Regions from separate parts of the Silvania sp. genome, predicted to be linked through region 2. Evidence: predicted binding sites of a transcription regulator. Region 2 holds the regulator's gene; each other region holds the start of a gene.
What was found. The regulator Fur, encoded in region 2, represses iron uptake genes when iron is present. The targets are predictions, from matches to a motif close to ATAATAATGAGAACNACTATCAA.

Region 1 (4,229 bases), on a different contig from region 2:
ATGTCGCGCAATCAGCAGAAGAACGCGCTGGTCAGCGAAACGGTGAAAGCCAATCACCTGTGGCATGAGGTGCTGGACAACGCCGCCTTCGAAGCGGAACAGGTGGGTAAATCGTTCACCGTCAACTTCCCACCAGGGCCCTGGCCGCTGTACGGTAACCCCAACACGCTGGAAAGCGCGCTGGAGAATATCGTGCGCAACGCCCTGCGCTACTCGCATACCAAAATTGAGGTTGCATTTGCGGTGGATAAAGACGGTATCACCATCAACGTGGATGATGACGGTCCTGGCGTGAGCCCGGAAGATCGCGAGCAGATTTTCCGTCCGTTCTACCGTACCGACGAGGCCCGCGACCGTGAATCTGGCGGCACCGGGTTGGGTCTGGCGATTGTCGAGACCGCCATTCAGCAGCATCGCGGCTGGGTGAAAGCCGATGACAGCCCGCTGGGTGGGTTGCGTTTAACCCTGTGGCTGCCGTTGTATAAACGTTCGTAGCCTGTGTTGTGCCGGGTGGCGGCTATGCCCTACCCGGCCTGACTCTCAACTTCCCCACAATCTGCGAGAATTATCTTCGATCTGGCCGCTAATGCGGCGCTTTTGCATCGTTCGTGTCCAGCTGGTGGACAAGCCCGCCGCCGATAGCAGACGCCGGTACTGATCGTCATCAAACGGCATATGCCACGCAATGGCACAGGCATCATAAACCGACACGTCGCTCAGACGGGAAGCCAGTTCCAGGGGGGCATCGGCGGAGACATTGCCCGCCAGCACCACGCGATACAGCCAGCCGGTTTTACCTGCGTTTTGCAGCTGGGCCGACATATCACTGATGCCAAAATGATAGTTGAGCTTAAAGCAAGGTGAACGCGGCTGAGTGACCTGGATTAGCGTTTCTCCCCAGCGGAAGATATCGCCGATAAAGACGTTTTGCTCCGTCATCCCATCGGTAGAGAGGTTCTCGCCAAAAGCGGGGGCGACAAACAGATCGGCCTGAGCGGGATACTCGCGCGCCCAGTGCTGATAGTGTTCTCGCGGATAGTGGCACAGCGCGCGCTCTGGCCCGCCGTGAATTTTCTTTTCGGCCTGCTCATCGCCTGCCAGCCCCAGGTCGGTCAACATCAGTTCACCGTCAACCTGGCGTTTGGCAATGGCGCTCGGACGGCTGCCGTCGTAATCCCTGACCTTGCCTGTAAAAACATTCACCGGATAGTGCATCGCTGCTCCTTTCTGCAGAGACAAAAAAAGCGAGTCATCAGACTCGCTTCTCACAGGCGGCAATGCAACCTTATTTTTTAGCGGCGAAACGCGCTGCTGCTTCGTCCCAGTTCACGACGTCCCAGAATGCTTTGATGTAGTCTGGACGACGGTTCTGGAATTTCAGGTAGTAAGCGTGTTCCCACACGTCCAGGCCCACGATTGGGAAACCGGATGCGCCAGAAACTGCTTCACCCATCAGCGGGGAGTCCTGGTTCGCGGTAGAAACCACAGCCAGTTTGTCGCCTTTCAGCACCAGCCACGCCCAGCCAGAACCGAAGCGGGTTGCAGCGGCTTTTTCAAACTCAGCTTTGAAGTTATCAACGGAACCGAAGTCGCGCTCGATAGCGGATTTCAGGTCACCCTGTAGGGTGGTGCCGGTTTTCAGGCCTTTCCAGAAGAAGCTGTGGTTCGCATGACCGCCTGCGTTGTTGCGCAGTACAGTTTTCTTGTCAGCTGGCAGTTGATCCAGTTTAGCGATCAGCTCTTCTGCAGACAGGTCAGCGAATTCCGGCAGGCTTTCCAGTGCAGCGTTAGCGTTGTTGACATAAGCCTGGTGGTGTTTGGTGTGATGGATTTCCATCGTCTGCTTGTCGAAATGCGGCTCCAGTGCGTCATAAGCGTACGGCAGGGATGGCAGGGTATAACTCATAATCATCTCCATTATTGTCGGGCGGCAAAGGTGTTAATGCCGCGTAAGCAGTTGGTTCATTATAGTTAATTAAATGATATTGAAAATGTTTATCAATGCCGTAGTTCTAATAAGGTTATAACGTCTGGTTATGAAAGCGAAATTGTGAGTCTCCTCACGCGGTTAACGTGTTCGTTGCCATCAGAAAGCAAAACGCGGCAATCCTCCGAAGGTTCTCTTACCGCTTAATTTTTACACTCATCAAGTCGACAGGAAGACAACGACATATAAAAACGATGAGGATGTAAAAATGAATCATGCAATTACGATGGGTATTTTCTGGCATTTGATAGGTGCAGCCAGTGCAGCCTGTTTCTATGCCCCGTTTAAAAAGGTGAAACACTGGTCATGGGAAACCATGTGGTCCGTTGGCGGTACGGTGTCATGGCTGATTTTGCCCTGGACCATCAGCGCCATCCTGCTGCCCGATTTCTGGGGCTATTTCTCCTCCTTTAACGCCTCAACCCTGCTGCCGGTCTTTATGTTCGGCGCGATGTGGGGCATCGGTAATATCAACTACGGTCTGACCATGCGTTATCTCGGCATGTCGATGGGCATCGGCATCGCGATCGGCATTACGCTGATTGTCGGCACCCTGATGACGCCGATCCTGAATGGTAACTTTGACGTGCTCATCAGTACCGAAGGTGGCCGTATGACGCTGTTAGGCGTGCTGGTAGCGGTGATCGGCGTGGGTATCGTTACGCGCGCGGGTCAGTTGAAAGAGCGCAAGATGGGCATCAAAGCTGCGGACTTCAATCTGAAGAAAGGTCTGGTGCTGGCGGTAATGTGCGGCATCTTCTCGGCCGGTATGTCATTTGCGATGAACGCCGCCAAACCGATGCATGAAGCCGCGGCCGCGCTGGGGGTCGATCCGCTATACGTCGCCCTGCCAAGCTACGTGGTGATCATGGGCGGCGGCGCGTTGGTTAATCTCGGTTTCTGCTTTATTCGTCTGGCAAAAGTGAACGATCTGTCGGTAAAAGCGGATTTCTCGCTGGCTAAATCACTGATCATCACCAACGTGCTGCTGTCGGCGCTCGGCGGCCTGATGTGGTATCTGCAGTTCTTCTTCTATGCCTGGGGCCATGCCAGCATTCCAGCCCAGTTCGACTACATGAGCTGGATGCTTCACATGAGCTTCTACGTGCTGTGTGGCGGGCTGGTGGGTCTGGTGCTTAAAGAGTGGAATAACGCCGGGCGCCGGCCGGTGGGCGTGCTGAGTCTGGGCTGTGTGGTGATCATTATTGCGGCCAACATTGTCGGCCTCGGCATGGCGAACTGATTACGCCGCTTTTCGACTGCGATGACGCCACTGAACCGGCGTCATCCCTATCTCCCGGTTAAATACCACCGAAAAATAGTTACTGTCCTCAAACCCGCACTGCATCGCCACTTCGCTGACCATCATCTCGGTGTGCTGGAGCAGATACTGCGCGTGGCAGATCCGCAGCTGGCGCAGGTAATGGTTGACCGTCATCCCAGTCTGGGTACGGAACTGCTGGCGCAGGGCGCGCTCGCTGCACTGCTCCTGTTCACAGAACTTTTCCAGCACAAAGCTGCGGTTGAGGCTGCCCGCCAGCGCGGTAATCAACTTATCCAGCAACGCCTCCTGCCCGCTGGCGGCGGGGCCATCGGTGGCAAAGCGGTAGCGGTTCAGGGTTAACACCAACTGGGCAAACAGCAGCTCAGACAGTTCGAACGCGTGGGGATCGTTCTTCTGGCTCTCCTGCTCCAACTGGGCGATCACCGGACGCACCAGCGCCATGCCGTTGCTGCCCAGTCGCCAGTGCGGGTTGGCGCGGGCATCGAGAAAGCCCGGAATATTCGCCCCCCAGTCAACGTTGAGCCGCAGCCGGTCAGGGCAGTAAATGACGTTTTGCAGCACCAGATCGTTAACCGAGGCGTAGGCGTGCTTATCTTCAGCGCGGATGTAAAACAGATCCCCGCGGGTGATGCGGTAAGGGCGATCGTTGAGGACGTGCAGGCCATTGCCGCGCCACACCAGCACCAGCTCACAAAAGTCATGGGTATGTTCGGCAAAGACATTTTGCGGATAGCGATCCGCTACCGCCACGGCCTGGGCGGTAGAGGCAAAAAAATCGGCTCTGCGAAGAATTAACTGTCCTGCCACATCCTGACCCCAACGGTGAACAACCTGACATTATTACCCGGTTTGCGGTCAAAAAACGGTGATTGCCTTCGCGTTACTGAAGTGACGCATCCCGGCCCTGACGAATGTCGCGCGGGGACCATTCGAACTCGCGGCGAAACAGGGTGGAAA
Region 2 (4,229 bases):
ACAAAACTAACCTCGCTCACTCCACCTGGAACGCCAACCTTGATTTCCAGTCCGGCTATGCAGCGGACATGTTCGGTCTTGATCTGGCCGCCTTCACCGCGATTGAAATGGCGGAAAACGGCGACAGCGGACACCCGAACGAAATTGCATTCTCCTCCAGCAACAAAGCCTACAAAGAGGACTGGTCCGGCGATAAGAGCGGGATCAGCCTGTACAAAGCGGCAGCCAAATTTAAATACGGTCCGGCCTGGGCGCGCGGTGGCTGGCTTCAGCCTACTGGTCAAACCTTATTAGCGCCGCACTGGAGCTTTATGCCGGGTACATACCAGGGCGCTGAAGCCGGGGCGAACTTTGACTACGGCGATAGCGGGGCGTTGAGTTTCTCCTACATGTGGACCAACGAGTACAAAGCGCCGTGGCACCTCGAGATGGACAAGTTCTATCAAAACGACAGAAAGACCCGCGTCGACTATCTCCACTCCCTTGGTGCGAAATACGATTTCAAAAACAACCTGATTCTGGAAGCGGCATTCGGTCAGGCTGAAGGCTATATTGATCAGTATTTTGCCAAAGCCAGTTATAAGATGGATGTGGTGGGCGGCCCGCTGTCGACCAGCTATCAGTTCTACGGCACCCGTGATAAAGCCAACGACAGCACCGTCAATGATATCTACGACGGCACCGCCTGGCTGCAGGCGCTGACCCTGGGCTACAAAGTCGGGCAGGTGGATTTACGCCTGGAGGGGACTTACGTCAAAGCCGAAGGACAGCAAGGCTACTTCCTGCAGCGTATGACCCCAACCTATGCCTCTTCCAACGGTCGTCTGGATGTCTGGTGGGATAACCGCTCCGACTTTAACGCCAACGGCGAAAAAGCGGTCTTCTTTGGTGCGATGTACGATCTGAGCAACTGGAACATGGCAGGCTGGAGCGTCGGTGGCTCGTATGTCTACGCCTGGGATGCGAAGCCAGCGGACTGGTTTATCAACAGCGCGGGCCAGCGCGAAAACAACCCGTCCAACAACATCAAAGAGTCAGCCTATAGCCTGGATGCGATCTACGTCCTGCAGGACGGTCGTGCGAAAGGCACTATGTTCAAGCTGCACTTCACCCAGTACGACAATCACTCCAGTATCCCAAGCTACGGCGGCGGTTACGGCAACATCTTCCAGGATGAGCGCGACGTGAAGTTTATGGTTATCGCCCCATTCACTATCTTCTGATGATGCTTCCGGCGGGGTTACACCCGCCGAAACGGAGACCGCTATGTTGAAAAAAATCCTGTTTGTCGCGGTATTTGCCGCCGGGCTTACCGCCTGCGCAGAGCCGCAGACCCAGAAAGAAGATTCACGTCTGAAAGAGGCTTATAGCGCCTGTATTAATACCGCAGAGGGATCGCCGGAGAAGATCGAAGCCTGCCAAAGCGTGCTGAACGTGCTTAAGCAAGAGAAAGCGCACGAGCAGTTTGCGACCCAGGAAACGATAAGAGTGGCTGATTATCAGGCCTGTATTCAGGCGCGCAAAACCGGAAACGATCAGGAAGTGACGAAGCGTTGCGACCAAATCTGGAAGGAAATTCGCAGTAATAACAGCAAGTAATCAGCTGTTATTAGGCCCGGTATGCGTCAGCGCTACCGGGTTTTTTTTGCATAAAAAAAGCCAACCGTCAGGTTGGCTTAGCGTGTGCGGATGAATTATTTCGCGTCGTGCGCGTGGTCATCTGCAGTGCAGTCGCCTTCAGCGCAGTGGCCGTACAGGTAAAGACTGTGGTTGGTCAGACGAATGCCGTGACGTGCAGCAATTTCACGCTGACGGGATTCAATAGAGTCGTCGCTGAATTCGATCACTTTGCCGCAATCCAGGCAAATCAGGTGATCGTGATGATGCTGCTGCGTCAGTTCGAAAACGGATTTACCGCCTTCGAAGTTATGGCGTGTAACGATGCCAGCGTCGTCAAACTGGTTCAGTACACGGTACACCGTGGCCAGACCAATCTCTTCGCCCATGTCGATCAGACGCTTGTATAAGTCTTCCGCACTGACATGATGGTTATCCGGACCCTGAAGCACTTCCAGAATTTTTAACCGTGGAAGCGTGACTTTCAGTCCGGCCTTCTTTAATGCGGTATTGTTGTCAGTCATGCGGAATCTGTCCTGTTGCTAAACGATTCACTTCTATAGAAGAAGTGACAGAAAGTGCACCTGAGAGAATGCGTCTCATTATAGAACTGCCATGGCTGAATGAAAACTGCAAGTCTCAAGCAAAGTATGCTTATAAAAACGTGGTACCGCCAACAAACTTGTTACAGGGTGACCCGTTTAATCCTGGTTGATTGTACAGGTATGACAGCAAAAGTTAAAAATTTGTAGCAATTATTTTGATTGATAATACCTATCAATGCGGCGTAACTACAGGTTACGCCGCCACAACATCAGGCGTTGAGGATGTCGTCGAGGTGCAGCTCTTCGCGGATCTGCTTAACCCATTTGTCCACGCGCTCTGCGGTCAGCTCCGGCTGGCGGTCTTCGTCGATAGCCAGTCCCACAAAGTTGTCATCATCAGCCAGACCTTTAGAGGCTTCGAAGTGATAGCCTGCAGTTGGCCAGTGGCCCACGATCACTGCGCCACGCGGCTCAATGATGTCGCGAATGGTGCCCAGCGCATCGCAGAAGTACTCTGCGTAGTCTTCCTGGTCGCCACAGCCGAACAGGGCTACCAGTTTGCCATTGAAGTCGATCTCTTCCAGAGACGGGAAGAAGTCGTCCCAGTCGCACTGCGCTTCACCGTAGTACCAGGTTGGGATGCCCAGCAGCAAGATATCGTAACCTGCGATGTCTTCTTTGCTGCTTTTCGCAATGTCATGCACATCGGCAACGTCTTTACCAAGCTGTTTTTGAATGTTTTTCGCGATGTTTTCGGTGTTACCGGTGTCGCTGCCGAAAAAAATGCCGATGATTGCCATGAGTAAAATAACCTCTTGAAACTTAATAGTATGGTGGCGCAATTTAGCCACGGATAAGGGCAATCATAGCAGAACAGAGAAGCCTGCGGAAACTGCTATCGCGCAGGACTGCACTCTGTGCTACATGAAAGCAACAAGGAGGGGAGTTTTCTGACTTACGCTTTGTCGTGCCATTTCTCGAGCTGCAGGATCAGCATCTCTTCAATAAGCTCACTGCGGCTGATGTCGCGGGCATTTGCCAGCTCGTTCAGCGCATCGACGGCGTCCGCATTGAGTTTCAGCTCGACGCGTTTAAGCCCACGACTTTTATCGCGTTTGAGCTGATTGCGCTTATTAATGCGCAGCTGTTCATCACGCGAATGCGGATTGGTTTTCGGTCGTCCCGGGCGCCGCTCATTCGCGAACAGATCTATTGTTGTGCGGTCCGTGTTTTCTTTGGCCATGATTCTGAGACTTCGGGGGAAACAAGACGCCCTGCTAAAGCCCGGGCGATAAGCGCGCCATCATACATCAGCGAAATCGGCACGCCAACGACTGGTGGCCCGCAGGCGACCAGTCGCTCTCTTTTTAATCAATTTTCGATGTCGGCGAGGTAACGGCGGATGGCACGCAGCACGGCATCGGGTTTTTCGGCATGCACCCAGTGCCCGGCACCGGCAATCACATGCGCCCGCGCCCGCGGGAATTGCGCCAGCAGCGCGTCCCGATACGCTTCGGTGACGTAGGGCGAATTGCCGCCGGGAATAAACAGCGCCGGGTGCGACCAGGCCGGCACCGGCTGCCAGCCAACGATGTTGCTGTACTGATCCCACAGCGCAGGCACGTTAAAGCGCCACTCACCGTCCACGAAGGATTTCAGCAGAAACTGCACCACACCTTCTTCATCAAGGTGCTCACGCATCACCGTGGCGGCCTGCTGGCGGGTGCTGACCCCGGCCTCTGTAACGGCATTAATCGCGGCGAAAATCTCATCGTGGCGGCGCACGGCATAATCCACCGGGGCCACGTCGATCACCACCAGACCGTCAATACGTTCAGGTGCAAGCGCGGTCAGCGCCATCACCGCTTTACCGCCCATGGAGTGGCCGACAAGCGTCGCCTTTTCAATATTGTGGGCGTCCAGCGTATCGAGCAGATCCTGAGCCATATCGGCATAGGTCATCTGTGCCGAGCGCGGGGACTGACCATGGTTACGCATATCCACCTGCAGGAGAGCGTGGTCCGTCACCAGATCCCGTGCCAGCACGCCGAGGTTGTCCAGGCTGCC
Region 3 (4,229 bases), on a different contig from region 2:
CGAGCAGTGCGAAACCGGGGCGCGCTTCTTCCAGCAAACCGCCCTGCGCGACGTGTCGCTCAACGAGTTCAATAAAGTCGCCCATGAGCTGGATCCGGTGGTGGCAAAACGCGTGCGTCACGTCCTGACCGAGAACGCCCGTACCGTTGAAGCCGCTGCGGCGCTGGAAAAAGGCGATCTGCTGCGAATGGGTGAACTGATGGCGCAGTCCCATGCCTCGATGCGGGATGACTTCGAAATTACCGTGCCACAGATCGACACCCTGGTAGAGATTGTGAAAGCCGCAATTGGCGAGCAGGGCGGCGTGCGCATGACCGGCGGCGGCTTCGGTGGCTGCATCGTCGCGCTGGTGCCGGAAGCGTTAGTCCCGGTTGTTCAGCAGGCTGTTGAACAGCAGTACGAAGCCAAAACCGGCATCAAAGAGACGTTCTACGTCTGCAATGCCTCACAAGGAGCGGGCCAGTGCTAAGAGAAACCCCCACCCTCGCCCCGGATGGTCTGCCGTATCGCCTGTTAACCCTGCGCAACCGCGCGGGGATGGTGGTCACGGTGATGGACTGGGGCGCCACGCTGCTTTCAGCACGCGTCCCGATGAATGACGGCAGCGTGCGCGAAACGCTGCTCGGCTGCGCTTCCCCGGAACAGTACGTTGAGCAAACGGCATTCCTGGGGGCCTCTGTGGGTCGCTACGCCAACCGGATCGCCAAAAGCTGTTTCGAGCTGGATGGCGTGCGTTACCCCCTGCTGCCAAGCCAGGGCGAAAACCAGCTCCATGGCGGGCCAGAAGGCTTTGATAAACGCCGCTGGCGCATCGTGCAGCAAAACAATGGCGAAGCGCTGCTGGCGCTCGACTCACCCGACGGCGATCAGGGTTTTCCGGGCAACTGCGCAGTGAGCGTGCATTACCGTTTAACGGAAGACAACCGCGTCGCCATTGAGTATCGCGCCACGGTGGACAAGCCTTGCCCGGTCAACCTGACCAATCACGCCTACTTCAACCTCGACGGCGACTGCAGCGACGTTCGCAATCACAAGCTGCAACTGCTGGCACAAGCCTATTTACCTGTCGATGAGATGGGGATCCCGCAGGATGGACTGAAGGCAGTTGCCGATACCAGCTTTGATTTCCGCACCCCCAAAGTTATCGCCCAGGATTTCCTGGCTGATGCCGATCAGCGCAAAGTGAAAGGTTACGATCATGCCTTCCTGCTCGACGCGCAGGGCGACGTGAGTCAGCCTGCTGCGCATCTGTGGTCGGCCGATGACAAGCTGCAGATGACGGTGTATACCACCGCCCCTGCTCTGCAATTCTATTCAGGTAACTACCTTGGCGGCACCCCGGCGCGTGAGCAAGGGGAATACAGTGAATGGCAGGGTCTGGCGCTGGAAAGTGAGTTTTTACCGGACAGCCCGAACCATGCCGAGTGGCCGCAGCCGGACTGCGTTTTACGCCCGGGGGAAGTCTACGTGAGCGTTACGGAATACCACTTTATTGCGCAATAAAATCGGGCCCTCCATCTGGAGGGCTTTTTTTACCCATCTTGCTGAAAATAGCGCCATTCACGGACAAAATCACAACCCCTCATTCACAAGCATCTTACACTGCGACACTATTTTCGCTATGGTTAGGGTTAAGCGTTGCCCGCGGCACGGCTGCGGCAATATAATGAGAATTGTTATCATTCAAATAATGCTTGATTTGGAGGAGTAAGATATGGCTGTAACTAAGCTGGTTCTGGTGCGTCATGGCGAAAGCCAGTGGAACAACGAAAACCGTTTTACCGGTTGGTATGATGTTGACCTGTCCGAGAAAGGCGTAGGTGAAGCGAAAGCAGCAGGCAAACTGCTGAAAGATGAAGGCTTCAGCTTCGATTTTGCTTATACCTCCGTGCTGAAACGTGCCATCCACACCCTGTGGAACGTTCTTGACGAACTGGATCAGGCCTGGCTGCCGGTTGAGAAATCCTGGAAACTGAACGAGCGTCACTACGGTGCACTGCAGGGTCTGAACAAAGCCGAAACTGCAGAGAAATACGGTGACGAGCAGGTTAAGCAGTGGCGTCGTGGTTTTGCGATCACCCCACCAGAGCTGACCAAAGATGACGAGCGTTTCCCAGGCCACGACCCGCGTTACGCATCACTGACTGACGCAGAGCTGCCAACCACTGAGAGCCTGGCGCTGACTATCGATCGCGTTGTGCCTTACTGGGAAGAAACCATTCTGCCACGCCTGAAAAGCGGTGAGCGCGTGATCATCGCTGCTCACGGTAACTCCCTGCGTGCGCTGGTGAAGTACCTGGACAAAATGGGCGAAGACGAAATCCTCGAGCTGAACATCCCAACCGGCGTACCGCTGGTGTATGAGTTCGACGAAAACTTCAACCCAATCAAGCGCTACTATCTGGGTAACGCGGACGAGATCGCGGCGAAAGCGGCGGCCGTTGCAAACCAGGGTAAAGCCAAGTAATAAAAAAGCCCGGTCGCGATGACCGGGCCTTAAGTACGCGATGCCGGATAACCTCCGGCATTTTTTTAGCCGCGACGGGCTTTTACCGCGCTCGCCAGCTGACGCAGTACCGTTTCAGTATCGTCCCAGCCGATGCAGGCATCGGTCACGCTTTTACCGTAAACCAGCGGCTCGCTGCCTTCCAGATTCTGATTACCTTCCACCAGATGGCTTTCGATCATCACGCCGATAATCGCCTTTTCGCCGCCCGCAATCTGCTGGCAAACGTCAGACCCAACGTCCATCTGCTTTTTGTACTGCTTGCTGGAGTTGGCGTGGCTGAAGTCGATCATCACCTGCGGAGCAAGACCGGCGTTATCCAGACCCGCCTTCACTTCTGCGACGTGTGCTGCACTGTAGTTCGGCTCTTTACCGCCGCGCAGGATGATATGGCAATCGCCATTCCCGCTGGTGTTCACAATCGCGGAGTGACCCCATTTGGTCACGGAGAGGAAGCAGTGCGGCGCCCCGGCGGCGTTAATGGCGTCGATAGCCACTTTGATGGTGCCGTCGGTACCGTTCTTGAAGCCAACCGGACAGGAAAGGCCGGACGCCAGCTCGCGGTGCACCTGGGATTCAGTGGTACGCGCGCCAATGGCACCCCAGCTCATCAGGTCTGCCATGTACTGCGGGGTGATCATGTCGAGGAACTCACCCGCCGCCGGCAGGCCGCTGTCGTTAATATCCAGCAGCAGCTTACGCGCGATACGCAGGCCATCGTTGATCTGGAAGCTGTTATCCATATGCGGATCGTTAATCAGCCCTTTCCAGCCCACGGTGGTGCGCGGCTTTTCAAAGTAGACGCGCATGACAATTTCCAGCTCATCCTTCAGCGTCTCACGCAGCGTCAGCAAGCGCGTCGCGTACTCTTTTGCCGCAAGTGGATCGTGAATCGAGCACGGACCGATCACCACTAACAGACGATCGTCATTTCCTTTCAGGATCTTGTGGATCGCTTTACGGGCATGGGACACGGTGTTAGCAGCATTTTCGGTGGCGGGAAACTTCTCAAGGAGCGCTACAGGGGGTAATAACTCATTGATCTCTTTGATACGTAAATCGTCATTCTGATAATTCATCTTCTTTCCAGCGTTGGCATACTTTTATAGTTGAATGCAATGCTTTCAATCTAACTGCTCAGTCAGGAAGTGTAAACGCCCTTTTACACTGCAGGCAGATAAATCCTGGAATTCACTTAAAAAACCCCACAAAGTAGCGAAAAACGAGATCCGCCCTAAACTTTTTAACTGTATACACTGCATTTATTTATTTTATCGCGATTCCATACTGACCTAAGTTTGGATCGCGGCATCTTTGACCACTGAGCAGCATGTCGATTTCGCATATGCACTGTGGAAACAAGTTATCCAGAACATAACGACCAGAACAGGAGCAGCATGATGAAAATGACTAAACTCACCACCCTTTTCCTGACAGCAACCCTTACCCTGGCGAGCGGCGCTGCGCTGGCGGCCGATCAGACACAAGGTTCTGAAAACGGCAATGGTCAGGCTAATGCCGCCGCAGATGCCGGCGCATTAGCACCTGATGCACACCAGAACCTCGCCCCGAACAATGTTGATAACAGCCAGATCAACACCGGCAGCGGTACGGGGACCGGCACGAGCACTGGCGGGACCATGCTTCATCCGAATGGCACCAACTCCACCATGGATAACCATGACGGCATGACCAAAGATGAAGTGCATAAAAACTCGATGTG

Region 1: sodA (superoxide dismutase [Mn]) is a predicted target of Fur. The motif match lies at 1,980-2,002, and genes of this name have one in related genera.
Region 3: gpmA (2,3-diphosphoglycerate-dependent phosphoglycerate mutase) is a predicted target of Fur. The motif match lies at 1,661-1,683, and genes of this name have one in related genera.

What each region holds. Positions count from the first base shown of each region.
Region 1 covers NZ_JBOGBT010000106.1:26,853-31,081, reverse strand. The annotation lists gene cpxA (envelope stress sensor histidine kinase CpxA) at 1-495, shown strand, start outside; gene yiiM (6-hydroxyaminopurine reductase) at 541-1,215, opposite strand; gene sodA (superoxide dismutase [Mn]) at 1,286-1,906, opposite strand; gene rhaT (L-rhamnose/proton symporter RhaT) at 2,196-3,230, shown strand; gene rhaR (HTH-type transcriptional activator RhaR) at 3,231-4,079, opposite strand; gene rhaS (HTH-type transcriptional activator RhaS) at 4,153-4,229, opposite strand, start outside.
Region 2 covers NZ_JBOGBT010000109.1:23,787-28,015, reverse strand. The annotation lists gene chiP (chitoporin ChiP) at 1-1,223, shown strand, start outside; gene chiQ (ChiQ/YbfN family lipoprotein) at 1,270-1,599, shown strand; gene fur (ferric iron uptake transcriptional regulator) at 1,695-2,141, opposite strand; gene fldA (flavodoxin FldA) at 2,432-2,962, opposite strand; gene ybfE (LexA regulated protein) at 3,118-3,405, opposite strand; gene ybfF (esterase) at 3,534-4,229, opposite strand, start outside.
Region 3 covers NZ_JBOGBT010000036.1:22,276-26,504, reverse strand. The annotation lists gene galK (galactokinase) at 1-469, shown strand, start outside; gene galM (galactose-1-epimerase) at 463-1,503, shown strand; gene gpmA (2,3-diphosphoglycerate-dependent phosphoglycerate mutase) at 1,715-2,467, shown strand; gene aroG (3-deoxy-7-phosphoheptulonate synthase AroG) at 2,533-3,585, opposite strand; gene ACRDD5_RS07230 (protein YbgS) at 3,907-4,229, shown strand, end outside.